One region of the Halomonas sp. DP1Y21-3 genome, then DNA from elsewhere that is predicted to be linked to it. Evidence: predicted binding sites of a transcription regulator. Region 1 holds the regulator's gene; each other region holds the start of a gene.
The links. Region 1 encodes FNR, which switches genes on or off when oxygen is low (the NO sensors DNR and NnrR bind a similar motif). Its sites were predicted from a motif close to TTGATNTANATCAA; they were not measured.
Positions count from the first base shown of each region.

Region 2: a site for FNR is predicted at 4,391-4,404, ahead of ccoM (cytochrome c oxidase subunit CcoM). Genes of this name have one in related genera too.
Region 3: a site for FNR is predicted at 5,231-5,244, ahead of KUV74_RS11405 (SCP2 domain-containing protein). Genes of this name have one in related genera too.
Region 4: a site for FNR is predicted at 3,013-3,026, ahead of pflB (formate C-acetyltransferase). Genes of this name have one in related genera too.

Region 1 is NZ_JAHVJM010000001.1:796,964-804,115, forward strand. Features, by position in the region: gene ccoG (cytochrome c oxidase accessory protein CcoG) at 1-113, shown strand, start outside; gene KUV74_RS03445 (FixH family protein) at 113-634, shown strand; gene KUV74_RS03450 (heavy metal translocating P-type ATPase) at 634-3,108, shown strand; gene ccoS (cbb3-type cytochrome oxidase assembly protein CcoS) at 3,105-3,335, shown strand; gene KUV74_RS03460 (sulfite exporter TauE/SafE family protein) at 3,332-4,018, shown strand; gene fnr (fumarate/nitrate reduction transcriptional regulator Fnr) at 4,173-4,913, shown strand; gene ttcA (tRNA 2-thiocytidine(32) synthetase TtcA) at 5,074-6,033, opposite strand; gene KUV74_RS03475 (hypothetical protein) at 6,430-6,669, opposite strand; gene KUV74_RS03480 (3'-5' exonuclease) at 6,788-7,152, opposite strand, start outside.
Region 2 is NZ_JAHVJM010000006.1:289,521-296,672, forward strand. Features, by position in the region: gene KUV74_RS17880 (SEC-C domain-containing protein) at 1-1,389, shown strand, start outside; gene KUV74_RS17885 (AmpG family muropeptide MFS transporter) at 1,608-2,984, opposite strand; gene rfaH (transcription/translation regulatory transformer protein RfaH) at 3,200-3,742, shown strand; gene KUV74_RS17895 (peptidylprolyl isomerase) at 3,765-4,271, shown strand; gene ccoM (cytochrome c oxidase subunit CcoM) at 4,467-4,580, shown strand; gene KUV74_RS17900 (proline--tRNA ligase) at 4,743-6,464, opposite strand; gene KUV74_RS17905 (hypothetical protein) at 6,770-7,152, shown strand, end outside.
Region 3 is NZ_JAHVJM010000003.1:613,706-620,857, forward strand. Features, by position in the region: gene hemN (oxygen-independent coproporphyrinogen III oxidase) at 1-600, shown strand, start outside; gene KUV74_RS11385 (adenosylcobalamin-dependent ribonucleoside-diphosphate reductase) at 835-2,946, shown strand; gene KUV74_RS11390 (ribonucleoside-diphosphate reductase) at 3,052-3,828, shown strand; gene KUV74_RS11395 (hypothetical protein) at 3,979-4,890, opposite strand; gene KUV74_RS11400 (hypothetical protein) at 4,887-5,075, opposite strand; gene KUV74_RS11405 (SCP2 domain-containing protein) at 5,311-5,871, shown strand; gene KUV74_RS11410 (U32 family peptidase) at 5,948-6,865, opposite strand; gene KUV74_RS11415 (peptidase U32 family protein) at 6,877-7,152, opposite strand, start outside.
Region 4 is NZ_JAHVJM010000002.1:28,328-35,479, reverse strand. Features, by position in the region: gene htpG (molecular chaperone HtpG) at 1-1,344, shown strand, start outside; gene KUV74_RS05520 (tetratricopeptide repeat protein) at 1,462-2,367, opposite strand; gene KUV74_RS05515 (hypothetical protein) at 2,367-2,867, opposite strand; gene pflB (formate C-acetyltransferase) at 3,238-5,514, shown strand; gene pflA (pyruvate formate lyase 1-activating protein) at 5,603-6,346, shown strand; gene sstT (serine/threonine transporter SstT) at 6,473-7,152, opposite strand, start outside.

The sequences.
Region 1 (7,152 bases):
ATCCTGATCAGATGGAACAACGCAGTGCCGATATCAGCGTTCGCGTCCTCGCCGAGGACGATCCGTCCGTGGCCATCGAACGTGAAAGCCGCTTTATAGGAGTTACCCCCTGATGTCCCTGTCCGATCCCCAGGTGCCGCCCTGGTACAAGCAGTTCTGGCCCTGGTTCCTGATCGCCCTGCTGCTGTCGTCGGTCACCTTCAGCATGGTCTACCTGGCCTTCTCGATCCGCTACTTCGACGGTTCGGTGCCGGACGATTACTACAAGGAAGGTCTGGCCATCAACGTCCAGCTCGAAAAGCAGCAACGTGCCGAGGCGCTGGGGCTGGCGGCCGAGCTGCGCATCGACGCCACCACCGGCGACGTGGTGGTAACACTCGATGGCGACGAACGCCCAGAGCGGCTGGATCTGGCGCTGAAGTTCCCCACCGATGGCGCCCGCGACCGGGCACTGGTGCTGACCCACACCCGTGCAGGCCACTATGTCGGCACCCTCGACCGCAATCTGCGCTATCGCTGGTACCTTCAGCTGCAGCCCCACGCAGAAGGCGCGTCAGGACAGCCTGAATGGCGCCTGACCGGCGAGGCAGAGTTCCCGCGGGAGACCTCCGTGCGCCTGACACCGGGACTCTGATGGCGGCCTCGTGCTACCACTGTGGCGCCCCGGTGGAGGCCACAGCACCCTGGTCGATCACCCTGGATGGCCAGCGCCATCCGCTGTGCTGCCCGGGCTGCGAGGCGGTGGCCCAGGCCATCGTCGGCGGCGGCCTGGACAGCTACTATCGCTTTCGCACCGCCCTGCCGGAGCGCCCATCGCCGACACCCGCCGACGAGGCCCGCTATCAGGTATTCGACGATCCGGGCCTGCAGGATCGTTTCGTGCGTCAGGATGGCGACACCAAGGTAGCGACCCTGGCGGTGGATGGCATCACCTGCGCCGCCTGCGCCTGGCTGATCGAACACCGCCTGAATGCCCTCGACGGCCTGGAGAGCTGCGCTGTCAATCTTTCCCAGCATCGCCTTCAGGTGCGCTGGGATCCCGAACGCCTGTCGCTGTCGCGCCTGCTGGCCGAGATGGCTGCCATCGGCTATCCCTCCCAGCCCTACGAGCCGGACCAGGCTCAGCAGCGGCTCAAGCAACAGTCGCGCCAGATGATAAGACGCCTGATCGTGGCGGCCGTCGGCATGATGCAGGTGCTGATGTTTTCCATCCCGCACTACGTCGACGGCGGTGATCTCAGCACCGAGTTCGAGCGTCTGTTTGCCTGGCTATCGCTGGCGCTGACCACTCCGGTGGTACTGTACTCGGCCCAACCCTTCTTCGTCGGCGCCCTGCGCGATCTGCGAACCCGCGTGCTGGGCATGGATGTGCCGGTGGCGCTGGCCATCGGTGGTGCCTTCGTCGCCAGCACCTGGTCGGTCGTAAGCGACTCCGGTGACCGCTACTTCGACTCGGTCAGCATGTTCACCTTCTTCCTGCTGTTCGGACGCTACCTGGAGTCTCGCGCCCGTACCCACTACGGCCGCAGCGGCAATGCCCTGGCCAGCGCGCTGCCGAGTGCCGCGGTGCGCCTCGACGAGCAGGGCGATGAACGCGTCATCCCCGCCAGTCAGCTGGCCCCTGGTGACCGGGTTCGGGTCAGCCCCGGCGCCCAGATTCCTGCAGATGGCACCCTTACCTCGGGCCTGGCCCAGATCGACGAGTCGCTGCTGACCGGCGAATCGCTGCCCTGCCTGCGTCGCCAGGGAGATACCGTGCACGCAGGTACCCTGTGCATGGACAGCCCGATCGAAGTGATGGTCACCCGCGTCGGCGACGATACCCGCGCCGCCGGCATTCTCGATCTCACCGACCGTGCCTTCGCCCATCGTCCACGTATCGCCCGCCTGGCCGAGCAGGTGGCCCATCGCTTCGTGTTGAACCTGCTGGTCATCACCGCCCTGGTGGCGCTGGTCTGGAGCCTGATCGACCCTAGCCGCAGCCTGTGGATCACCCTGTCGGTACTGGTGGTGACCTGCCCCTGCGCCCTGGCGCTGGCGACCCCCACCGCCCTGACCGTGGCCCACGGCCGGCTGAGACGTGCCGGGGTACTGGTGACCCGAGCCGATGCGCTGGAGACCCTGGCCGGCCTCGATCGCGTCGTCTTCGACAAGACCGGCACCCTGACCCGGGGGCGTATGCAACTCGCCGAACACCGGCCGCTGAGCGACGACGAAGGAAGCGCCAACAATGGCGAGATGGACGCTGCCGCCAAGCGCCGGCATCTGGCACTGGCGGCGGCACTGGAGACCGGCTCGGAGCACCCCATCGCCCGCGCCTTCGCTGCCTGGCGCGACGCCACCTGCCAGGCCAGCGAACTGCGCAATCACCCGGGTCAGGGCGTGGAAGGCGTGATCGACGGCCGGCGCTGGCGACTGGGCCAGCCGCATTTTGCCTGCCTGGGCCGACCCGTTCCTGAGCTCCCTGGCGCAGGGCTTTGGTTGCTGCTGGCCAGCGAAGGCAAGCCCCAGGCCTGGTTCAAGCTCGACGATCAGCCCCGTGACGACGCCGCCGAGACCCTCGCCGCCCTCGCCCAGCGAGGGCTTGCCATCGAGATCCTGTCGGGCGACCGCGCCGTCAACGTTGGCCAGCTTGCCCGCACACTGGGCGTCGATCAGTGGCGTGGCGAGGCCTCCCCCGAGGACAAGCTCGGGCACTTGAAGGCGCGACAGGCACAGGGCGAAAAGGTGGCCATGGTCGGTGATGGCATCAATGACGTGCCGGTACTGGCCGGCGCCGACCTCGCCATCGCCATGGCCGGGGCCAGCGACCTCACCCGCACCCGCGCCGATCTGGTATTGCTGGGCGAACCGCTCACGGGTATCGTCGAAGCCATCGAGGTGGCCCGCCAGACCCGTCGCATCATTCGCCAGAATCTGTCCTGGTCGGTGCTCTACAATGTCGTGGCGCTGCCCGCAGCGGCGCTGGGCTTCGTGCCCCCTTGGCTTGCCGCCATCGGCATGTCACTCAGCTCGTTGCTGGTCATCGGCAATGCCCTGCGTCTGCGGCGCGGACGCACCAGGCCGACCGCGACGCCTTCACCCGTCACCGCAAGCCCCGGCCCATGAGCATCCTTTACCTGTTGATACCCTTGTCGTTGATCCTGCTGGGCCTGGCGGTCTGGGCCTTCTTCTGGGCGGTGCGCAACGACCAGTTCGAGGACCTCGAAGGCCCCGCCTATCGCATCCTGTTCGAGGATGAGGACGACACTCGCGGTGCCGATGACGGCGCTTCCTCTTCCGAAACGCCTGCGCAGACATCCGATCGTGGTCCATCGTCCAGAGGGCCTGAGTGAACCCTACCGGCCTGGAACTGCCTCCCATGATGGCGGCCTTCGTGTTTGGCCTGCTCGGCGGTGCACACTGTATTGGCATGTGCGGCGGTATCATGAGCGCCCTGACCTTTGCCATCCCACCCAGCATGCGTCAACCTTGGCGGGTGAGCACACTTGTGCTCGGCTACAATGTAGGTCGTATCACCAGCTACTGTGTGGCGGGCGCTCTGGTTGCCGCCCTGGGTTCGGTGATCGGCCTTTCGCCGACCCTGCGTGGCCTGATGCAGATCGTCGCCAGCCTGATGTTGATCCTGATGGCGCTTTACATTGCCGATCTATGGAAAGGCCTGCGTCACGTCGAGGCACTGGGACGTCACCTCTGGAGGTACCTGGAACCCGCCGGCAGACGCCTGTTGCCGGTGGTGCGTCTGCCCCAGGCGGTGGCGCTGGGCGCCATCTGGGGCTGGCTGCCCTGTGGCCTGGTGTACTCGATGCTGGCCTGGAGCCTGGCACGGGCCGAGCCCCTCGAGGGCGCACTGCTGATGGCGAGCTTCGGTCTTGGCACGCTTCCGGCGCTGGTGGTGACGGGCCTCGCCGCCAGACAAATGCAGGCCCTGCTGGCGCATCGGGCAACACGCCTTGTCGCCGCTGGCATGATCATCGCCTTTGCCGTCTGGCAACTTTGGACTGGGCTGCATCAATGACGCATCCTACCTCTAAGTTATTAATCCTAAAGAGGTAGGCACCACTTTTAGCTGATCTGAGGGTGTAGAATAGTGCCATCAACGTGCTGTACGGGCGACGTCTGTTCTCCCCATGGCCCAGTCAATATCGATCCCAGATCCACAGGAGCTGCGAATGAGTCCTACGGCCCAAGATCGGCGGCGTCCCATGCTGCATGAGACTCGCTGTGAGTCCTGCAGCCTGAGTTCCTTGTGCCTTCCGCTGTCGCTGGAGACCGCCGACCTCGAGCGCTTCGATTCCATCATCCGTCGTCACCCGCCGATCAAGAAAGGCACACGATTGGTCGAGCAGGGAGATCGCTTCACCAGCGTCTTCGCGGTCCGATCGGGGAGTCTCAAGCAGATCACCACCGAAGGCAGCGGCGAAGCTCAGTTGACCAACTTCTTCCTGCCCAGTGAACTGGTTGGGCTGGATGGCATCGACGACGGCCGCTATCCCGGCAGCGTGGTGGCGCTGGAGACCACCACGGTGTGCGAGATTCCCTTCGACCGCCTCGATGCGCTGACCCAGACCCTACCGGAGCTGCGTGCCCAGCTGTTTCGCACCCTGAGCAAGGAGCTGCGAGAGGACCGCCGGATGATGCAGCTGCTGTCACGCAAGACCGCCGATCAGCGCCTGGCCTGCTTCTTCCTCGGCCTGTCGGACCGCTTCCGCCGCCGCGGCTATTCACCGTTCAGCTTCCGCCTGTCCATGTCCCGCGCCGACATCGGCAATCACCTGGGGCTGGCGGTGGAAACGGTCAGCCGTATCCTCGGGCGTTTCCAGCAGCAGGATCTGGTGGCGGTATCGGGACGTGAGGTCAATATCCTCGATCTGACCGCGCTGTCGACCCTGGCCGACACCGAAGTTACCTGAGCGGGCCTGGCAGCAGTGTGTCGGGCCTGGCCGGCAGGGCCCTGTATCCATGATCTGGAAAGCAAAGCGTAATAGATGGCGTGTGACAAGAAAGAGGCCGCATCCGGAGATGCGGCCTCTTTTGCTGTCATGGCGTCATGCACATTCGCTGTTGGCGAGATCAGCCGGCATCCACCACGTCGATGCGCCGGGCCTGGCGTTCGGCCTGTACGGCCTCCAGCCCCTCGAAGTCGAACAGTTGCCGATCCGCCAGCTGCGACGGCGCCACATTGGTCACCGCCTTGAACATGCTCTCGAGGCGCCCGGGATGCTTGACCTCCCACTCGGCCAGCATCTCCTTGACCACCTGGCGCTGCAGGTTGGGCTGGGAACCACACAGGTTGCACGGGATGATCGGGAACTCCATCGCCTCGCTGTAGGCCTGGATATCGGCCTCGCGGCAGTACGCCAGCGGACGGATGACAATGTTCTTGCCGTCGTCGGAGAGCAGCTTGGGCGGCATCGCCTTGAGGCTGCCACCGAAGAACATGTTCAGAAACAGCGTCTCGAGAATGTCCTCGCGGTGGTGGCCCAGAGCGATCTTGGTCGCCCCGATCTCCTCGGCGAAACCATAGAGCGAGCCGCGCCGCAGGCGTGAGCAGAGCGCGCAGGTGGTCTTGCCCTCCGGCGTCTTCTCCTTCACCACCGAATAGGTGTCGCGCTCGAGGATGTGGTAGTCCACGCCGATGCTGTCCAGATAGTTCGGCAGCACATGCTCCGGAAAGCCCGGCTGCTTCTGATCCAGATTCACCGCCACCAGCGAGAAGTTGACCGGCGCGTTGCGCTGAAGGCTGCGCAGGATCTCGAGCATGGTGTAGCTGTCCTTGCCACCAGACAGACACACCATGATCTTGTCGTCTTCCTGGATCATGCCGTAGTCGATGATGGCGTTGCCGGCCTGGCGGCGCAGGCGCTTCTGCAGCTTGTTGAATTCACGCCGTGCCTTGGCCTGAACTTGGGCTTCCGTCTGATCGCCACCCGCAGCAGGGTCGGCCGGGCTGACGCCGGCATCGATCGAGAGATGGTCATCCTCGGGGGTACGGGGATCGAACAGGGTGGCGGAGGCGGACTGTGGCGACATGGGAGCGGGACATCACGGCTGAAAATGAAAGAGGCGCCAGTCTACCATCCGGACGCTTTAGTGGCGAAGAGGTCAGCGACCGCTTACCCCGGCGAGGACAATACGGCAGGGGCTTTTCGTCGGCGGCACATCGGAAACCGCCAAGGACGACACCGCCGTAGTGGCGCCCTTGCGCGTCGTGGCCTGGTCTGGCCTGGCCTGGCAAGTCGAAGAACGCAAGTGCCTGTCAGCCAGGCCCTAGGCGCTGTCCGAAAAGTCGACGAGCGAAGGTTAGACAAGGCAAAAATCGGTGAGAAAGCGCAGTTTACGGGGTGTAAATGAGCATTTTGACCGGGCTGGCGCACCAGACGATTTTTAACGCCGTATTACCGAGCGCAGGCACTTTTCAGACAAGCCCTAGACGACGTTCAGCGCCAGCAGATAGCGCACCACCACGCCCAGCAACAGCAGCAGGATGCCGGCACGTTGCCAGCCAAACTCGCGCACGGTCAGGGTCAGGCGCTTCTCCCAGAACTTGACCATGCCCCACAGGTCCCGGGTACGGCGATAGTACTGGAGGTAGGCCACCAGCACCGAGACCAGGCCCAGCGCCAGCAGCGTGGGCTCGAGAAGGGTCAACATGGCGTGCAGACTCATGACAGGATCTCCTTGCAGGTGAATGGTTGCCGGTGCGGGCGGCACCGGGTCAGCGCGGATGACGGCAACGGGTCAGCGCGGATGACGGCAACGGGTCAGCGCGGATGACGGCACCGGGTCAGCGCGATGGCGCCGTGAGTGCCCCGCTCTCCAGGCGCAGATGCATCAGCGCCGTGGTGACGGCGTCGCCCAGGGCCGTATGGCGTCCCATGATCGGGACTCCAAGTCGCTCTGCCAATTGTTCAAAGGTCGGCTGCACCTCGATTTCCGGGTGACTTCGGCGCAGCCGCTTGCGGTACTGCTGGGCCACGTCGATGGTGGCGTTGGGCAGCGAGAAGCCAAACTCCGCCTTCAGGTAGCGATCCAGCATGGCCAGGTCGAAGTCGATACACCAGCCGACCAATGGGCGATTGCCGATAAATTCCAGCAGCGTCGTCAAGGCCTCGCGCACCTCGAGGCCGCCTTCCAGGTCGACCCCTCGCA
Region 2 (7,152 bases), on a different contig from region 1:
ATCCTCGAGTCACTGTTCGACAATGCCGACTGGGAGCGCCTGCCGGAACAGGCCGAGCCCGCCTTCGAGATCCTGCTGGACCTTTTCCAGGAGCGCGGTTTCCACCGCAAGCGCGAGGCGCTGCTGGACGAGGTGCTGGAGCGGGGACCGATGTTCCTGCGTGGCGTGGCGCTGGAGCGGCTGTGTCTGATGCACCTGGACAACGACGATCTCGACAGTGCTCGCTCGGCCTTCGTGCGTGCCCAGCAGGCCCTTCCCGATTCGCCGACCCTGGCCTATATCGAGGCCATGCTGCTGCTCCACGAAGGTCACGACGAGGAAGCCATGGAGCGCTCGCGCTTCTGGCTGCGGCGGCTGACCCGCCAGGGTGATCTCGACCCCGACCAGCTGCAGTTCCTGGCCGACCTGGCCGACAACCCCGGCGCCACCCTGGCCGATCAGCTGCTGTGCGCCGAAGAGGATCTCGGCGAGCCCCTGGTGGGTCTGCAGACCCTGCTGGCGGAGTTGCCGCCGCCCCCGCCGATCAAGGTGGTGGAGGAAGATGGGCAGTTGCTGTATCGCTCCACGGCGCGGGAGGACACGCTGTTCGCCGCCTTCCAGGAGGGTTTTCAGGTCGACGTGGATCCGGATGCGCCGATGGGCTTTCTCGGAGATCCCTGGTTCAATGCCGCAGCCTGGTTGCCGGCGCTGTGTGCCAACCCCGAACAGCTTGATTCACCGGCGGTGCTGCAGTCGGTGTCGCTGGCGCTGACCAGCCGTTTTGGCAGTCTGCCGTGGATGGCGCCGAGTCTGTTCGAGCCCCTGGCCGAGCGTCTCGAGCGCTGGCTGTTACAGATTCGTCAGAGTGGCGACGGCGCCTTCCAGTGGGACCAGGAAGACAACGCTCAGCTGCTGCGGGCGGGGCTAGCACTGGTGGTGGGCATGGAACGTGGCTCCCGCCAGCACTCGCGGGAACTGGCCGAGTTGCTGCTGTCGCTGGACGAGCAGGACAGTCTGGGGCTGCGCGAGCTGGTGCTCGACCAGTTGCTGCGTGAAGGCCGCGACGACGAGGCGCTGGAGATCAGCCGCCAGGCCCTGGAGGTCGGCCCTGCCGATGACGAGACGCCGCTGCTGGGCATGTACATGGGGCAGGTGCTGGCGCTGTACCGACTGGGCCAGCTCGACGACGCGGCCCTGGCATTGGAAAGCGCCCAGCGCCACAACGCCCACGCGGTGGCGCTTCTCTGCAGCGACAACCCCAAACGTGGCGCCATCCCCGGCAATGGCCAGCTGGCCGAGCCCGGCACCCGCGCCGAGGCCTGGCAGTACCGTACCCTGATGCGCGATCAGTGGCGCAGCACACCGGGCGCGCTGGCCTGGCTGGAAGAGCGCAGCGGACGGCGCGGTTGATCGCAAGCCCTGTTCAAGGGATGCACTACAAGGCGGGCTCAGCAAGGTGGGATTGGTCACGTGCCTGCGCTGGATGACGGTTCCGACCGAGCCTGGGGGCGCGTAGCGCCGAAGGTCTACTCAGACCCCCAGTTACGGGGCCAAACGCTGAAGTACCATGGAAAAAGAGGGCCGACAATGTCGGCCCTCTTTTGGTTATGCACGCTGCATCGATGGCGTCATGGCTTGTCGAGGCTGACGGCGTGATCCCCTGGGTCGCGCACATGGTATCGCCAGACCCACAGCGCCATCAGGATGGCCGGTACGCCCAGCGCCGAGGCCAGCACAAAGAAGCTCGGGTAGCCCATTCCCTCCACCACCAGCCCGCCAAAGCCCGACAGGAACTTTCCGGGCAGGGTCATCAACGACGAGAACAGGGCGTACTGGGTGGCGGTGTAGGCCCGCGAGGTCAGGCTCGACAGGAAGGCGATGAACACTGCGCTTGCCAGGCCATTGCTGAGGTTGTCGCCGACGATAGTGAGCACCAGCAGCGAGTGCTGGGCGCCACTGAGCGCCAGCCAGGCGAACATCAGGTTGGTCAGCACGGTGGCCGTAGCGCCGAGCACCAGGATGCGTCCGATGCCGTAGCGCACCACCAGCACCCCGCCGACCAACCCGCCGACAAGACTCATGATGACGCCGAACACCTTGGTCACGGTGGCGATGGTGTCGAGGCTGAAGCCCAGGTCGACGTAGAGCGGATAGGCCATCGAGGCCATCGCCAGGTCGCTGATGCGATAGATGCCGATAAACAGCAAAAGTCCCAGTGCGCCCAGTCCGAAGCGCCCGAAGAAGTCGAGAAAGGGGCAGACCACGGAGCCGATCAACCAGGCGCCGGTGCGCCGGACCCATGCGGGCCGGCCGCGGCTGGCGCGCAGGAAGGCGCGCACCCGGGGCTCCTTGGCCAGGCGACTGGCCAGCGGTTGGCGCGGCGGCTCGGGACGCAGCAATACGGTGATCATGCCCACCGCCGTCAGTGCCGCCATGCACTGGTAGGACACCTGCCAGGAGAAGGCCGACGCCAGATACAGCGCCCCTGCACCGGCCATGATCAGGCCGCCGCGATAGCCGATGATGTAGGTGGACGCCATCGCTGCCTGGACCTCGTCCTCGGCCGACTCGATACGAAAGGCGTCGATGGCGATGTCCTGGGTAGCCGAGCCGAAGGCCACCATCAGCGCAAACAGCGCCACCGCGCCGAGCTGGGAGGCCGGGTCCAGCGACGAAAGGCCCAGCAGGCCGCCCATGATCAGCGCCTGGCCGGCAAGCATCCAGCTGCGCCGCTGGCCCAGCAGGCGGGTCAGCAGCGGCAGGCGGAAGGCGTCCACCACCGGTGCCCAGAAGAACTTTATCGAGTACAGCAGTCCAATCCACGAGAAGAAACCGATGGCGGCAACCTCGACCCCGCTGGTACGCAGCCAGGTGGTCAGGGTGGAGAACACCAGCAGAAAGGGAAGGCCCGCAGAAAAGCCCAGAAACAGCATGGCCAGCACGGGTAGTCGCAGGTAGACGCGCAGGGCGTCGACCCAGGGATGCTGGCCGGACGAGGTGGGCATGGATAGCCTCCTTGCAGTTGGTCGGCCACAGGCCGCCTTCCGAATGGTAAAATGCGCGCAACATCTCGGTGCGGCTCGACGAATTGTTGCAAAGCCGCAGGGGCGATACCAGCGGTGATCATCAAGGGTCGTCGGCAACGCACCGGGAACCGCGTCAATGACAGGCGATACTGCCGGCTTGGTGGCTGGTGGTGGTTGAGTCTGGAAGGAGTCACATGAGTCACAGCAATATCGAGGCGGGCCTGGGGGGCGATGCCACCCCGCGCTGGTACGTGGTCCAGTGCAAGGGCGGAGAGTCGTTCCGGGCCGCCGAGCATCTGGCCAACCAGGGATACGAGCTCTTTCATCCAGTGCTGGAGGTGCAGAAGAAGCGCCGCAACAAGCTGACCTGGGTCGAGGAGCCGCTGTTCCCCTACTATCTGTTTCTGCGGCTCGACCAGGTCGAGAGCAACTGGCGCCCGATTCGCTCGACCCGCGGAGTGTTGAAGATCGTGACCTTCGGGCTGTCGATGCCGGTGCCGGTCAGCGATGAGCTGATCGACCTGCTGCGCCAGCACGGCGAAGCCAAGGACGACGATCCTGGCCAGCTTTACTTCCGGGCCGGAGAGTCGGTGGAGATTACCGACGGACCCTTCAAGGACCTCAAGGCGGTGTTCGAGAGCCACAAGGGCGAAGAGCGGGCGATCGTGCTGCTCAACATGCTGCATCGCCAGCAGCGCCTGGAAATGCCCGTCGCCGCGCTCAAGCGCCAGGACTGATGTCGACTCCAAGGAGCCCGAGATGAGAATTTCTCCCCAGTGTGTGGTGCGTCTGCACTATGTCCTGAGCAACCAGCAGGGCGACGTCCTGGACGATTCCTGGAAGCGCGATGAGCCGCTGGAGTATCTGCACGGCCACGGCAACTTGATGGAAGGCCTCGAGCGCGCTCTGGTCGACGCCGAGGTCGGCAGCCGCCTCAGCGTCACCCTGTCCCCGGCCGAGGCCTACGGCCTGCGCGACGAGTCGCTGGTGCGCGAGGTGGGGCGCCAGGCCTTTCCCGGCACCGATCTGCGCCCCGGCATGTGCTTCCAGACCCCCGGCGATGCCGGCCCGCAGATCGTCAGCGTGGTAGAGGTCAAGGGGGACAGCGTGGTGGTGGACACCAACCACCCCCTGGCCGGGGAGACCCTGTCGTATCGCCTTGAGGTGCTCGAAATTCGCCAGGCCACCCGAGCCGAACTGGCCAAGGGGCACCCGCTGCCGCCGGGTACCGAGGCCTCCGAGGTGGAGGACCGCAAGGTCCTTTAGGGTCCCGGCAGCGGTAGCTGGAGGCGCTTTCGCTGAAAGGGTGCCACAGACGACGAAAAAGCCGCCTTTTGAAGGCGGCTTTTTCGTCGTCATGGCGGGCCGATGTCTCGCGGTCACCCTTGACGCAGGTCAGCACAATTCAAGGGCCGACCGGGTACCATGAATTCATCGACACAGAGACAGGAGGACAGCGCCATGTACGTCGACAACGCCGTCATTTTCGGGCTGGGTGCCGTCGCTCTCTCTGTGGCCTTCATGGCCGGCTGGATCGCTTTTATCATCCGCGACGCTCACCGTCGCAAGCGATAGCCGTCAACCAGCGTCAGGGGAGGGGGAGTCATCCCCCTTTTTCAACCGACCCTTCGGGGTCGGTTTTTTTTGGTTTATTGCTTCTGAGATCACCTGAACTCGCCTGAATTCCATCCGCCTGCCAGGCGCGCCGCGACAAGCCGCGGCGCGCCACGCGGGGCCTTAAAGGGCGATGCGCTGCTTGAGGAACTCGACGATCTCGTCGGCGGGCACCATGGTGGCCTCGCTGTCACGGCGACCCTTGTACTCGAGCTCACCCTTGTCGAGGCTGCGATCGCCCACCACCAGTCGATGGGGCAGGCCCATCAGTTCCTGATCGGCGAAGCGCACGCCGGGACGCAGATCACGATCATCCAGCAGCACGTCGAAGCCGGCGGCGCTGAGTTCGTCGTGCAGGCGCTCGCTGGTCTCGCGCACGCGCTGGGACTTGTGGGCGTTCATCGGCACGATGGCGATATGGAAGGGGGCGATGGCGTCGGGCCAGATGATCCCGCCCTGGTCGTGGTTCTGCTCGATGGCAGAGGCCACCACGCGGGTGATGCCGATGCCGTAGCAGCCCATCCAGGGGTGAACCGCCTTGCCTTCGTCGCCCAGCACGGTGGCATTCATCGCCTCGCTGTACTTGCGACCGAGCTGGAACACGTGGCCTACCTCGATGCCGCGCTTGATCGACAGCACGCCCTTGCCGTCGGGTGACGGGTCACCCTCGACCACGTTACGCAGGTCGGCGACCTTGGGCAGGGCCACGTCGCGCTCCCAGTTGATGCCGAAGTAGTGCTTGCCGTCGACGTTGGCACCGGCGCCGAAGTCGCTCATCAGCGCCACGCTGCGATCGATGACGATCGGCATCTCGAGCCCCACCGGGCCCAGCGAGCCGGGGCCGGCGCCCACGGCGGCGCGGATCTCTTCTTCGCTGGCCATGGTCAGCGGCGTCGCCACCTCCTCGAGGTGCTCGGCCTTGACCTCGTTGAGTTCATGATCACCGCGCACCAGCAGCGCCACCAGGCCGCCCTCGTGGCCGTGCACCATCAGGGTCTTGATGGTCTTCTCGATGGGCAGGCCGTGCTGCTCGACCAGGGTGGCGATGGTCTTGGCATTGGGGGTGTCGACCAGCCTCAGCTCCTCGGCGGGCTCGGCGCGGCGGGCATCGCTGTCCAGGGGCGCAGGCAGGGCCTCGGCCTTTTCCATGTTGGCGGCGTAGTCGGACTCGGTGGAGAAGACGATATCGTCCTCGCCGGAGTCGGCCAGTACGTGGAATTCGTGGGAGCCGGTACCGCCGATGGAGCCGTTGTCGGCGATCACCGGACGGAAGTCGAGACCCAGGCGAGTGAAGATGCGCACGTAGGCGTCGTACATCTTCTGGTAGGTGTCCTTGAGCGAGGCCTCGTCCAGGTGGAAGGAGTAGGCGTCCTTCATGATGAACTCACGCGAGCGCATGACCCCGAAGCGCGGACGGATCTCGTCACGGAACTTGGTCTGGATCTGGTAGAAGTTGGCCGGCAGCTGCTTGTAGCTGGCGATCTCCTTGCGTACCAGGTCGGTGATCACCTCTTCGTGGGTCGGGCCGACGCAGTAGTCACGCTGGTGTCGATCCTTCAGGCGCAGCAGTTCCGGACCGTACTGCTCCCAGCGGCCGGACTCCTGCCACAGCTCGGCCGGCTGCACCGCCGGCATCAGCAGCTCCTGGGCGCCGGCACGGTCCATCTCCTCGCGCACGATACGCTCCACCTTGCGCAGGGTGCGAAGGCCCAGCGGCAGCCAGGTGTACAGGCCGGAGGTGAGGCGGCGAATCATGCCCGCGCGCAGCATCAGCTGGTGGCTGATGACCTCGGCGTCGGCAGGAGTTTCCTTCAGGGTACTGATCAGAAGTTCGGTGGCGCGCATGGGTCCGCAGGTTCCTTCACATCGAGTCTGGTAAGCGCTGGAGGCGAGCAGGACAGCAGGCTGTCCCGTCGATGGCCGTCGAGGGGCATCCTCGGCGACTCGCATCCGGCCATGAAAGTGACGTGCATTGTACGGGGAAGGTGTCATGCCGGCAAAAGCAACCGCCACCGTTGGTGGCGACAAGGAGCGACGGGTGGCGAACGTGGTAGGATGCGCATGAGTTTTATCATGCTGGGCAGCGGTCGAGTCGTTGTCGGCACCGCTTTCCGTCATTTATGCCAGATTACTGCAAGAGGAAGTTGTTCATGCTGCGTCCGCCCCGTCTGCTTACCGGCCTGGTGCTTGCCACCACCCTGACCTCGCTCGTCGGCTGCGGCACCGTCTTTCACCCTGAACGCAAGGGGCAGATCAGTGGTCGCATCGACCCGGTGGTGGCGGTGGCCAACGGCGTCGGCCTGCTGTTCTTTATCGTGCCCGGGGTGATCGCCTACGCGGTGGACTTCTCCAACGGCACCATCTACCTGCCGGGTACGGGCTCCGCCAGCGTCGATTCTCTGCCCATGGGCGAGGGACGCGATCTGGCGAGCCTCGAGCGGCTGGTCAGCGAACGTGTCGGTACCGAGGTCAAGCTGAGCGACGAGCTGGTGCGTGTCGAGCAGGTCGAGAGCCTGGATGAGGCCCTGGCCAT
Region 3 (7,152 bases), on a different contig from region 1:
GACGAGGACATGCCGCCGCCCGGGCGCAAGCTCGAGTTGCTCGAGCTGACCATCGAGCGGCTGACCCAGGCGGGCTACGTCTATATCGGCATGGACCACTTCGCCCTGCCCGAGGACGAACTCAGCAGAGCCCGTCACGACGGTACCCTGCAGCGCAATTTCCAGGGCTACTCGACCCACGCTCAGTGCGACATGATCGGGCTCGGGGTCACCTCCATCGGCAAGGTCGGCGACGCCTACAGCCAGAACGTCAAGACCACCGCCGAGTACGCCGAGCACCTCGAGGCCGGGCGGCTGCCGGTGTTGCGGGGCTATCGGTTGAGCGACGAAGACCAGCTGCGTGCCGAACTGATCACCTCGCTGATGTGTCACGGCGAGGTGCGCTTCGCCGAGTTCGAAGCCCGTCACGCTATCGACTTTCGCACGCATTTCGCCAGCGCCCTCGACCAGCTCGACGAGATGCAGGCCGACGGCTTGATCGAGATCAAGCAGCAAGCGCTCAGGGTACTGCCGGCAGGACGCCTGATGATGCGCAACGTGGCCATGGCCTTCGATGCCTACCTGGTCCCCGGCAGCGGGCGCTTCTCGCGCACCGTCTAGCCGGCTCTATCGCGGCTGCCCCGGGGCGAGACGCCCGGGGTAGGCCGCGCTACCTTTCATGCGCCAAAGCCGAATTAACGATCGGGTCTTCCATGGCCCGATTTTTCGTTTATATTGTGCCGCCGGTCGAAAATTTTACTATATCTGGTAGGGTGCCCGAGCTTATCCGGAGCGCGCATCCGCCCCTTTACGACCCCGTTTATTTGCCGGTAACTTCATCGGAGACAAGCTTTCATGACCACATCCGCCAAGGCCGCCGCCCTGTCGCAGGAGGTTCCCATGCAGGGCCCCTCGTATGACATCTGGGACGCCAAGTATCGCTTGAAGGACCGCCACGGCCAGCCCGTCGACGCCGACCTTCAGGCCACCTGGGACCGCGTGGCCAAGGCGCTGGCCGCCGTCGAGGGCGACGCCGCCGACAAGTGGCTGCCGAAGTTTCGCTGGGCGCTGGAAAACGGCGCCGTGCCGGCAGGCCGGATCACCTCCAACGCCGGAGCCGAGGGCTACAAGCCCGCGGTCAGCCTGATCAACTGCACGGTATCGCGGACCATTCGCGACTCCATGCACGACATCCTCGACAGCGTGGTGGATGCGGGCATGACGCTCAAGGCCGGCTGCGGCATCGGCTACGAGTTCTCCACCCTGCGCCACAAGGGCGCCTTCGTGTTCGGCGCCGGTGCCGGCACCAACGGCCCCCTGGCGTTCATGGATATCTACGACAAGATGTGCTTTACGGTGGCCTCCGCCGGCGGCCGTCGTGGCGCCCAGATGGGCACCTTCGACGTCGGTCATCCCGACGTGCGCGACTTTATCGAGGCCAAGCGCGAGGCCGGTCGCCTGCGCCAGTTCAACCTGAGCCTGCTGATCACCGACGAGTTCATGGAAGCGGTGAAACAGGACGCCGACTGGCCGCTGGCCTTCCCGCTGCACGAGGGCGAGAAGGGCGACGTCGATGACAGCGAGCTGATCTACCGCGACTGGCCGGTGATCGAGGACGGCTACACCCAGGACGCCGAAGGCCGCGTAGCCTGCCGCGTGGTCGAGGTGATCAAGGCCCGCGAGCTGTGGGACACCATCATGCGTTCCACCTATGACTACGCCGAGCCCGGGTTCATCCTGATCGACCAGGTCAATCGCATGAACAACAACTGGTTCTGCGAAGAGATCCGCGCCACCAACCCCTGCGGCGAGCAGCCGCTGCCGCCGGAGGGCGCCTGCCTGCTGGGGTCGGTCAACCTGACCCGCTTCGTGATCGATCCGTTCGGCGACAAGCCGCGCTTCGACTGGGACAAGTACCGCGAGGTGGTGGCGATCTTCACCCGCATGCTCGACAACGTGGTCGAGATCAGCGGCCTGCCGCTGTCCGGCCAGCGCCGCGAGATCGAGGCCAAGCGCCGCCACGGCATGGGTTTCCTCGGCCTCGGCTCGACCATGACCATGCTCAAGATGCCCTACGGCTCGGCCGAGTCGCTGGGCTTCACCGAGGAAGTCAGCCGAGTGCTGGCCGTGGAGGGCTGGAAGCAGGCGCTGGAGCTGTCCCGCGAGAAGGGCATGGCCCCGATCCTCGAGCAGGAGTTCGAGCTGACGCCGAAGATGCTGCGCGAGCGTCCCGAGCTCGGCCGCGACGGCTATGAGGTCGGCGACAAGGTGCCCGGGCGCATCCTGCACGCGCGCTACAGCCGCTATATGCAGAAGATCGCAGAGGTCGAGCCGCAGCTGGTGGCGGAGCTGGCCGAGCACGGTGCGCGCTTCACCCACCACTCGTCGATCGCCCCCACCGGGACGATCAGCCTGTCGCTGGGCAACAACGCCTCCAACGGTATCGAGCCGTCGTTCTCCCATCGCTACTTCCGCAACGTGATCCAGGCCGGCAAGAAGACCAAGGAGCAGGTCGAGGTGGTGTCCTTCGAGCTTGCCGCTTACCGCCACTTCATGCACGCCGACGCGGTGGAAAGCGACCTGCCCGACTACTTCATCACCGCCGACGCGGTGACCCCCAAGCAGCACGTGGCGGTGCAGGCCGCGGCCCAGGCCTGGGTCGACTCGGCGATCTCCAAGACCGTCAACGTGCCCACCGACTTTGCCTTCGAGGCGTTCAAGGACCTGTACCTGGACGCCTACCAGAGCCGTCTCAAGGGCTGCACCACCTTCCGCTTCAACCCGGAGGCCTTCCAGGGCGTGCTGGTGCGCGAGGATGACCTCAAGAACACCACCTATATCTTCGAGCTGGAGAACGGCGAGACCCTCGAACTCAAGGGCGACGAGACGGTGATCTACGACGGTGAGGAACACAACGCCGCCAACCTCTACGACGGCTTGAAGGAGGGGACCTATGGCAAGTGGTAATCGGTCCAGCGGCAAGCCAGCCTGCCTGCCAGTCGGCGAGCCGCAATATCATGCCTGGGTCGTGAGCGTGTCACGCCCGCATCATCTTTCTGGAGGAGCCCGCTGATGGCTGTCGAAATCAATTCCAAGATCGTGGGCTACCGCGTCAAGAGCGAAGAGGCCGCCCCCGCGCCGGCCCCGCTGCCCGAGGAAAACCCGCTGACCATGCGCATCCCCTCGCGCCCCGAGGGAACGCTGGAGGCGGTGTCCGAGAAGATCTCCTACGTCGGCGCCGAAGGCCGCAAGAAGGTCTACCTGCTGGTGTCCTTCATGCCGGTGGAAGGCGTGCTCAACGGCCAGCGGGTGATCATCGAGCGCCCGGTGGAGTTCTTCTTCCCCTCCGGTCAGCTGTCCAGTGAGCACCAGTGGATCACCGCCACCATGCGCAGCCTGTCGCTGGCGGCCCGCGGCGGCTACGTCACCCAGGCGGTGGCGGATCTGCGCAAGGTGGCTTGGGACAAGGGCCTGGTGCGCTGCGGCATGAACCGCTGGAACAAGCCGATGTTCCACGACTCCGAGGTCGCCGCCATCGCCTGGTCGATCCAGCAGATCCTCTACCGTCGCGGCTTTCTCGATATCGACGGGAACCAGGTGCCGGTGGAGGACCTGGTCAGCCGTTACGCCCGACGCCAGGCCTCCGGCCACGGCTGGTACCCCGCCGAGGTCGAGGACGAGACCCCGAGCGGCGCGGTCGAGCCGCTGGATGGCAAGCCTGCCGAGTCCGCCGCCGAAGGCGCCGGCCCCGCCGTGGTCGGCAACTGCCCCGAGTGTCGCGGCGAGCTGATCATGATGGACGGCTGCCCCACCTGCTACGCCGGCTGCGGCTGGTCGAAGTGTGGCTAGTCGACGTTTGGTTGGAAAGCACGACTAGAATACGTGGCTAGAAAGCACGGCTGGCGCGCGAATAGGCCAGCGTCACAACGATGGGCCCTTCGGGGCCCATCGTTGTGTCTGGAGGGGGGTGTCGTTCAGCCAGCGTCGTGACAGCAGGCGCTATGACGCCCCAGGCGGCTGAGCCTGGCCGGAGCGGGTGATGTTGTAGACGGGGTGGCCGCAGGGGCAGTGGTGGTTGATGAACCGGCTGCGGAAAAAACGGATGTCGAACTCCCGGACGTAGCTGGTCTTGTGGGCGGCCAGCACGATGTCAAAGGCGTAGTCGCGGTGGGCCTCGCCCCGACTCTGGGCGTCCAGGTAGGGCGTGTAGTCGGTGGTGATATGCAACTGGAGATGGGCTTCGCACAGGTGCCCGGTGAAGTAGGGCAACACACGTATCTGGCTTTCCTCCTTGGGCGCCGAGGGTTCGGGCATGCCAGTCACGTTGCCGATGATCACCTTGCGAGAATCCAGCACGAACATGCAGAGGCCGCTGCCGGTGCCAAGCAGGCTGCCAAGGTAGAGGGTTTCGGCATGGTCACCCTCTATCAGCTTGCGCATGGCGTGGACGGTGAAGCGATAGCTCTGCCAGTGGCACCACTGTGCTGCTCGTTGCAGTCGGTGATAGACACTAGCCCCGACGCTGCGACGCGCAAACCCGGCCAGGCGCTGGCGCAGACGGGATTGGCCCAGATAGAAGGCATAGTACCAGGCCACCAGTTTCGTAAACGCCAGGCAGATGATCGCAATGGTAAGGGTAACCAGCGACGTCTGAAGGAAGGGCTCGCCGAAGGGCTCGCCTTGGGTGTCTGGGTTGGCGTAAGGAGAAGCGGAGGGGGCAGAGAAAGCGTGCAGGAGGTAGAGCACAGCGAAGACCGGGAGGGCGGCCCCAAAGCCGGCGATGGCGCTGCGCAATGTCAGCTGTTGTCCGTTGGCACGAATGACGTAGCGTCGCCAGGAAGGGATCGAATGGCATAGCAGAAAGCCGGCCACCAGCAGGACGAAAGGTGGCAGCAGCTTGATGCCGCTCATTCCGGCTTGCTGTCCCTGCGATCGAGGCTGCGGCGAAGGGCTCTGACGTTGCTCTTGACCTTGCGCGACCGCACCAGCTCGGCGCTGTCCACGGAGACGGCGCCGCGATGCGATATCTTCATGCTACGCAGGTGGCCACCCTCTTTGGCCTTGAGGTAGCCTTCGAAGCTGGTTTCGATGGACATCGTTGCTCCTTTTCCGCTTGTGAACTTGATGCTCTGCGGAACCTGGGTGAAGCCAAGGGGCCGAACCCTATGATGTCCGCAGTGTAGCAGAGTTCCCATTTCGACCCCGGCATTCGGCTGTGTCAGAGCGTTCAACGAGCGCTACGCCAGAGGGCTTGATGGGCGTCATGAACCGAGGGCGACGGGATCGCTAGCATGACCCGGCGGCGTCGTGCCGCTTGACCAGGAACCCGTCATGTCGCTGTCACCGCTCGGCTCGCTGTCGTTGCCTTCTCTTGCCCTTCCTGCCTTGCCCACCCTTCCTTCGCTGTCGTCGTCGTTGACGTCCGGCGCCTTGACCCGGGTGCCCCATCGTCTGCATCTGTCACTGATGCGCCGTCTCGGCCCGCTGCCCCTGCCGCTGTTGCGCACGAGTCTCGAGCCCTGGCTCAACCGCACCCTGGCAGAGCCGCTGGCCGACGGTGAGTTCGACGTGCTTGAAGGGCGCCGTGTATGTCTGTCCATCGACGATCTGGCGCTGGCGGTCACCCTGACGCTTACGCACGGGCGCCTGCAGGTCACCGACGCGCCCTGGGAGGTGAAGGTGGCGGGGGGCTGGCGCGAGTTCGCCTGCCTGGCCAGCCGTGAGGAGGACCCGGACAGCCTGTTCTTCCAGCGCCGGCTGTGCCTGGAGGGTGACACCGAACTGGGGCTGACGGTGAAGAACTTGCTGGATGGCCAGGAAATGGAACTGCTGCATCCCTACCTGCTCGAGGTGCTGGGGCAGCTGCAGCGCTGGCTGCCCCGCCAGGCCTAGGCTCCTTGCTGACGGGTAGCGCAGGAGGCCGGCGAACCGGCCTCCTGAGTGAGGTGGCGTGGGAGGGAAGGGGCTTTCAGTCTTCCAGCACCGGCGCCAGATCCATCCCTGCCTGGCCGTGCCAGTAGCCGTTGCACAGCTCGGCGTCGACCAGCGCCAGCGGCGAGGGCGCCGGGTAGCGTCCCTGGCGGGCCAGGTCGAAGTCCGCCACCACCTCATCCATCCCCTCTGAACGCGGACTTAGCCGGGCCGTGGTGACGCCCATTGTGGCCATCTCGGCAAGCTCGTGGCGCAGGTCCTGACAGGCCCCGGACAGGGTCTGGATACCGTTCAGGGTGAACAGTCGACGGCTGTCGTCCTGGGTGGTCAGCGACAGCCCTTCCGGATAGTCCTGGCAGACGAACTGGCAGCGATCCTTGGGGTGCTGATGGTGACGCGCGGTAAAGCAGCGCGGCGACCAGGCCAGCGGCAGGTGGCCGTAGGCCAGCACCTCGCAGTCCAGCGCCAGCCCCGCCTCGCGGGCGTCAGACAGCAGCCGGGCCAGGTCGGCGCCGGGCAACTCCACCGGGGCGACGAAGCGGAACATGCCGGCGCGCTTGAGGATCTCCAGGGTCGGCACATTGTAGAGGTTGAGCGCCGGGCCGCCGACGAAGGGCAGGCCCGCCTCGGACAGCCGGTGCACCGCGCTCATGTCGTTGGCCTCGACCAGGAAGTCGCCGTTGTCGCACAGCCTGGTCAGGTCGCGCAGGTCGGCGTTGGACTCGATCAGGGTCTGCGAACCGAGGATCACCTGCTTGCCGGCGGCGGCCAGCTGGTGGCCGATCTCCAGCCAGTCGGCGAGCTTCATGTCGCGCCGTCGCGAGCACACGGTCTCGCCTAGGGTGACGCTGGCCAGCGGCCAGTGGCAGGCCTGTTCATAGAAGGCGAAGTAGCGCTCGCGGGTCCAGTAGAAGGACACCGGGCCAAGGCTCAATTCCAGTGAAGCAGCGGTCATCTCGCCTCCTGTCATTTCCAGTCGCGCTCGTAGGCGCCGAGAGTATGGGTGGAGCCTTCGGCCAGCGGCGCCAGGGCGGCGCTCCAGTCGGCCTGGGGGCGATAGTCGTCGCCGGCCCGGTCCAGATGGTCCAGTGCCTGGCGCCACACGCGGGTGACGCTGGCCACATAGGCCGGACTGCGCTGACGACCCTCGATCTTGATCGCCTTGATGCCCAGCGCCGCCAGCTGGGGCAGCAGGTCCAGGGTGCTGAGGCTGGTCGGCGCCTCGATGGCGTGGCCGACGTC
Region 4 (7,152 bases), on a different contig from region 1:
AGGGAGTTTGCCGACGACTATCGCCTGCAGAGCCTGGTGCGCAAGTACTCCGACCATATCGAAGTACCGGTGAAGATGCCGCGTACCGAAAAGGCCACCGACGACGATGGCAGCGAGGTCGACGGTAGCGAGGTCACCACCTGGGAGACCGTCAACGAGGCGACCGCGCTGTGGGTGCGGCCCAAGAGCGAGGTCTCCGAGGACGAGTACAAGGCCTTCTACAAGCACGTGGCCCACGACTTCTCCGACCCCTTGACCTGGAGCCACAACAAGGTCGAGGGCAACCTGGAGTACACCAGCCTGCTGTACGTGCCGGGCCGCGCACCCTTCGACCTGTACGAGCGTGACGGTGCCCGTGGGGTCAAGCTGTACGTCCAGCGCGTGTTCATCATGGACGACGCCGAGCAGTTCCTGCCGCTGTACCTGCGCTTTATCAAGGGGGTGCTGGACACCCGCGATCTGTCGCTGAACGTATCCCGTGAGCTGCTGCAACAGGACCCGAAGGTAGAGAAGATCAAGTCCGCGCTGACCAAGCGTGCCCTGGACATGCTCAAGAAGCTGGCCAAGGACAAGGAAGCCTACCAGACGTTCTGGAACACCTTCGGTTCGGTGCTCAAGGAAGGTCCGGCGGAGGACTACGCCAACCGCGACAAGATCAGCGGCCTGCTGCGTTTCTCTTCCACCCACACCGACAGCGCCACCCAGGATCAGTCCCTGGCCGACTACGTGGAGCGGATGAAGGAAGGTCAGGACAAGATCTACTACATCGTCGCCGATGGCTTCAACGCCACCAAGAACAGCCCCCACCTGGAAATCTTCCGCAAGAAGGGCATCGAGGTGCTGCTGCTCCACGATCGCATCGATGAGTGGCTGATGAGCCATCTCACCGAGTTCGATGGCAAGAAGTTTGCCGATGTTGCCAAGGGCGATCTGGACCTGGGGGACGTCGAGGACGAGGACGAGAAGAAGGCCCAGGAGGAGACCGCCAAGTCCAAGGAGGATCTGGTCAAGCGGGTCAAGGAAGCGCTCGGCGAGGAGGTCCAGGAGGTCAAGATCACCCACCGCCTGACCGATTCACCTGCCTGCGTGGTGCTACCCGAGCACGAGATGGGCTTCCAGATGCGCCGTATCATGGAGGCTGCGGGCCAGAGCCTGCCCGAGGTCAAGCCGATCCTCGAGCTCAACCCGGACCACGCCCTGGTCGCTCGCCTGGAAGGGGCCGACGGTGACGGCTTCGGTGATCTGGCGCGGATCCTGCTCGATCAGGCGATCATCGCAGAGGGTGGTCATCTCGACGATCCGGCCGCCTACGTCAAGCGTCTCAACGCCCTGCTGAGTGCCTGACAAGCTGGCTGCCTACGTCAAGAGCTCAAGCGCCCCAACCACGACGCCACCTTCGGGTGGCGTCGCTGCGTTCAGGCAACTGCAAGGCGACGTCCTTGCCGCGCCGATGGCGGTTGTTCAGTGTTTCAGGCTGGCGAAGAGGTCGGGGCACTGGCGCTGAAGCTCCCTGTCGTCGAGCATGGCCTCACGCTGACGCTGGATGGCGTGACCTCGGCGCTTGAGCACCGCATCGATGTCATCGCCGCTGGCGCAGCTCACCTTGAGCAGGTTGATCAGTGCGTCCAGCCGCTGGGGAGAACTCGCCAGGGCCGCCTCGATATCCGCCCGGGCCCTGTCGTACTGGCCCAAGCGGTAGTAGGCGTAGCCGCGGTAGGAGAGCGCGTCGTTGTTGTTCGGGTCGATCGCAAGCGCCCGGGTGTAGTCGGCCACCGCCCCCTCGAAGTCGCGCTCGATGCGCTTTTCACGTCCTGCGCTGACCTGCTGCTGGGCCGACTGCATGGGGGCCTGGCGGGTGATGATGGTCAGGTAGCGCGGGGCCACGTCGCTGCCGAGGGCCAGTGCGGCCTCGAAGTAGCTTCGAGCCTTGTCGAGCTCTCCGGCGGAAAAGGCGTTGATGCCAGCGTTGTTGAGAGCCTTCAGGCGCACCTCACGCAAGCCGTCATGACCTTGACTCGCCCTGAGCGCCTGCTCGAACAGCGCTGAGGCGTCAGCGTGGCGGCCTTCCCGATACAGAATCCAGCCCTGGGCGTTCAAGCCTTCCATCCGGGCCAGCGGATCAGGACTTTCGAGCAGAGGCCGTAGTTCGCGCAGGGCGGCCTGGTTGTCACCCTGCTGCAACAGCGCCTTGGCCCTGGACAGCGGGGCCTGCTGGGCAATCACCGGCCACGCCACCCCGACGCTCAGCAGCACGATCAGCAGGGCGTTTATCGTAGACGTGGGGTGGCGCCGTCGTTTTCCCTTCGCTGGCCCGGCCAGGTCTGTCGCCATCGCGCGCGACGCCAAGGCGCCCTGCCTGTTCTTCATTAGAAGCCTACCTGCGGAGAATCTCGCTCCGCTGCAGCGATGACGTCGGCCAGTTGGCTCTTCAAGGCGTCGCGCTCCTGCTCGATGGCGATCAGCCGGCCGTGCAGATCGTTGTTCAAGATGCGCAGCACATTGTCGTCCTGGACCTTCAGCACGACCGTGCCCCGGCCATCCAGCGGCATGTCCCGCTCCTGCAGACGGATGACCGGCAGTACGCCTTCCGGCGGGGCGATGGAAAGATTGACCTGGCTCGAGGGTTTCATCATTGCCATGGCCAGCCCGCCGACGAAGAACAGCAGACTCAGCGCCATGAACAGCCTGGCGTTCTTGGAGATCTCCTGCAGATAGCGAATGCGCAACTCGGTGCCCTCACTGGTCTCGCCAGAGCGCTCATTGAGCAACAGGGTGTGGGTCTTGTTGAGCAGGTGGTAGCCGAGGATCAGCAGCACCACGGCGAAGCCTGGCAGACCGTACTCCAGAAGCGTGGGAAAGCTGTTCATCACGGGCACCCGGCGGTGGGACAGGGCTCAGGCCTACGTATGCCCTTGTCAGCATAGCGCAGGCGGCCGTCCTCGCCGCGCGAAATTGGCCTGGTACAGGTTTCTTGGCCGCTTCGCTCGTGCTGTATCGCCGTCCCGTGGCGCCATGATGCGGGTCAAGTAGGGGCGACGGGACTACTGCTAAGGTCGAATTGTGCTCTCGAGGGCAGGTGTTTTTTCGCCGATCGAGAAGCGTGCAGCACACCCGCCGCCTCCGATGCGGCGACCGCTGCTGCCACCGAACAGGCGGGTCGGCTGCCATCTCCGAGGGATGGCCGTCGCTCAGCATGCAGGACTAGCGTTGTCATTTACTCTGTTGAGGTGCAAGTCGATGAAAGAGCAATTCGCGCAAGCGTGGGAAGGGTTTGCCGGGGGCGAGTGGAAGAAGGACGTCGACGTACGAGACTTCTTGCTGGCCAATGTGACGCCCTACGAGGGTGACGAGCGTTTCCTGGTCAGCGAGCCGGCGGCCAGCACTCGCGAGCTATGGGACACTGTGATGGAAGGCGTCAAGCAGGAAAACGTCACCCATGCACCGCTGGACTTCGACACCTCGCTGGTCTCGACCATCACCGCTCATGACGCCGGCTATATCGATCAGCGTCTCGAGACCATCGTTGGACTGCAGACCGACGCGCCGCTGAAGCGGGCGATCATGCCCAACGGCGGCATCAAGATGGTGGAGGGCTCATGCCAGGCCTACGGTCGTGAACTCGATCCTCAGGTCAAGAAGGTCTTCACCGAATTTCGCAAGACCCACAATCAGGGGGTGTTCGATGTCTACACCCCGGACATCCTCAAGTGTCGCAAGTCAGGGGTGCTGACCGGACTGCCGGACGCCTATGGTCGTGGACGCATCATCGGTGACTACCGCCGGGTCGCCCTTTACGGCGTCGACTTCCTGATGCGTGACAAGCAGGCGCAGTTTGCCTCGCTGCAGCAGCGCTTCGAACAGGGCGAGGACCTGGAGGCGGTGATCCAGCTGCGCGAGGAAGTCGCCGAGCAGCATCGTGCACTCGGCCAGCTCAAGGAAATGGCCGCCAAGTACGGCTTCGACGTCTCGGTCCCGGCTGCCACCGCCCAGGAGGCCATCCAGTGGACCTACTTTGGCTACCTGGCGGCAGTGAAGTCGCAAAACGGCGCCGCCATGTCACTGGGACGTACTTCCAGCTTCCTCGATATCTACCTGGAGCGTGACCTGCGCCAAGACGTGATCGACGAAGCCCGCGCCCAGGAGCTGGTCGATCACTTCATCATGAAGCTTCGCATGGTGCGCTTCCTGCGCACCCCTGAGTATGACGAGCTGTTCTCCGGCGACCCGATCTGGGCCACCGAATGCCTGGGCGGGATGGCACTGGACGGACGCACCCTGGTCACCCGTACCAGCTTCCGTTTCCTCAACAGCCTCTACACCATGGGCCCGAGCCCGGAGCCCAACCTCACGGTGCTGTGGTCCGAACAGTTGCCCGACGGCTTCAAGCGCTACTGCGCCAAGGTGTCCATCGATACCTCGTCGATCCAGTACGAGAACGATGACCTGATGCGCGTGGACTTCGCCTCCGACGACTACGCCATCGCCTGCTGCGTGTCTCCCATGGTGATCGGCAAGCAGATGCAGTTCTTCGGTGCCCGAGCCAACCTGGCCAAGACGCTGCTTTACACGATCAACGGCGGCGTCGACGAGAAGCTGAAGATCCAGGTCGGCCCCAGGAGTGAGCCGATCGCCTCCGAGGTGCTCGACTTCGACGAGGTGTGGGCACGCATGGATGGCCTGATGGACTGGCTGGCCCGCCAGTACGTGACCGCCCTCAATGCCATCCACTACATGCACGACAAGTACAGCTACGAGGCGGCGCTGATGGCGCTGCACGACCTCGACGTCAAGCGCACCATGGCCTGCGGCATCGCCGGGCTGTCGGTGGCGGCGGACTCGCTGTCGGCGATCAAGTACGCCAAGGTACGCCCGGTGCGTGATCCTGACGGCGTGGCGGTGGACTTCGAGATCGAGGGCGACTACCCCTGCTTCGGCAACAATGATCCGCGCGTCGACGATATCGCCTGCGAGCTGGTCGAGACCTTCATGAACAAGATCCGCAAGCTCAATACCTACCGTGGCGCCGAGCCGACCCAGTCGGTGCTGACCATCACCTCCAACGTGGTCTACGGCAAGAAGACCGGCACCACGCCGGACGGTCGTCGCGCCGGCGAGCCCTTCGCACCGGGTGCCAACCCCATGCACGGGCGTGACACCAAGGGCGCGGTGGCCTCGTTGACGTCGGTGGGCAAGCTGCCCTACGCCCACGCCAAGGACGGGATCTCGTATACCTTCTCCATCGTGCCGAGGGCGCTGGGCAAGGACGAGGGCGCCCAGCGCAGCAACCTGTCCGGCTTGCTCGACGGTTACTTCCACCACAGCGAGCGTCAGGAAGGCGGCCAGCACTTGAACGTCAACGTGCTCAACCGCGAGATGCTCGAGGACGCCGTGGTCAATCCGGACAAGTATCCTCAGCTGACCATCCGCGTGTCCGGCTACGCGGTGCGCTTCAACTCCTTGACCGCGGAACAGCAGCGCGACGTGATCTCCCGGACCTTCACCGAAACGCTCTGAGCCGACAGTCGTCTCGCCCGGGGCCGCGACAGCGGTCCCTTTCCGGACTCCGGGTCTCTCCCGGAGCCCCTTTTCGTGAGGAGTCCTGATGATGATCACTGGCCGTCTCCATCACCTGGAGAGCTGTGGTGCCGTGGATGGCCCAGGCATTCGCTTTCTGGTGTTTCTGCAGGGCTGCGTGATGCGCTGTCAGTACTGCCACAACCGCGACAGCTGGGATCGCCAGGGCGGACGTGAGGTGACGGTGGACGAGATACTCACCGAAGCCAGGAGCTATCTGCCGTTCATGCGGGCGTCGGGGGGCGGCATCACCTGCACCGGTGGCGAGGCGCTGCTGCAACCGGCGTTTGTGCGCGACCTGTTTCAGGCGGCCAAGGCCGAGGGCATGCACACCTGCCTCGACACCAATGGCTACGTCTGCCACTACGATGAGGTCCTCGACCAGTTGCTTGCCGCCACCGACCTGGTGTTGCTGGATCTCAAGCATCTCGACGAGGGCGTGCACCGCGAGCTCACCGGTATCCCCCGACGCCGTCCCCTGGCCTTTGCCCGTCATCTGGCGGCGATCGGCAAGCCCACCTGGATTCGTCAGGTGATCGTGCCTGGCTTTACCGACAGCGAGGCATCCATGCACCTGTTGGGGGAGTTCGTCGAGACGATGGACAACGTCGAGCGTGTCGAGCTGCTGCCCTATCACGCACTTGGCGAGTACAAGTGGCAGGAGCTGGGAGAGCACTATCCGCTGGCAGGAGTGGCGCCACCGAGTGGCGAGACCATGCAGCGCCTGGTGACGATCGCCTCGCGGTATCACCCGGAGGTCATCGCTGGCTGACGTAGTGTCGTCGCCCGCTCGAACAACACAGCGAGCCCCTCTCACCCTTTGGTGAGAGGGGCTCGCTGTTGTTTCAGGAGAGCTGTTGTTTCAGGAGATGAGCAGGGGCGGCAGCGCCTCTGGGCGTCAGTCGCTCAGTTCGCCCCTGCGGCTGGCGGCGGCGGTGAACAGCACATCGGTGGAAGAGTTCAGGGCGGTCTCGGTGGAGTCCTGGACCACGCTGATGACGAAGCCGATGGCGACCACCTGCATCGCCACGTCGGCGGAAATGCCGAACAGGCTGGCGGCCATGGGAATCAGCAGCAGCGAGCCACCGGCCACACCGGAGACGCCGCAGGCGGCCAGGGCGGAGACCACGCACAGCAGCAGGGCGGTGACGAAGTCCACGCTGATGCCCAGGGTATGGGCGGTGGCAAGGGTCATGACGCTGATGGTGATGGCGGCACCGGACATGTTGATGGTGGCGCCGAGCGGAATCGAGATGGAGTAGGTGTCCTCGTCCAGCTTCAGACGCTTGCACAGCTCCAAGTTGACCGGGATGTTGGCTGCGCTTGAGCGGGTGAAGAAGGCGGTGATGGCGCTACCGCGCAGACAGCTGAAGACCAGCGGATAAGGGTTCTGGCGAGTGGCCAGGAAGACGATCAGCGGATTGGTCACCAGGGCGACGAACAGCATGCAGCCGACGATCACCGACAGCAGTTGGGCGTACTCCAGCAGCGCACCGATTCCGGCTTCGGCCAGGGTGCCGGCGACCAGTCCGAAGATACCCAGCGGCGCCAGACGAATGACCCAGCGCACCAGGGTCG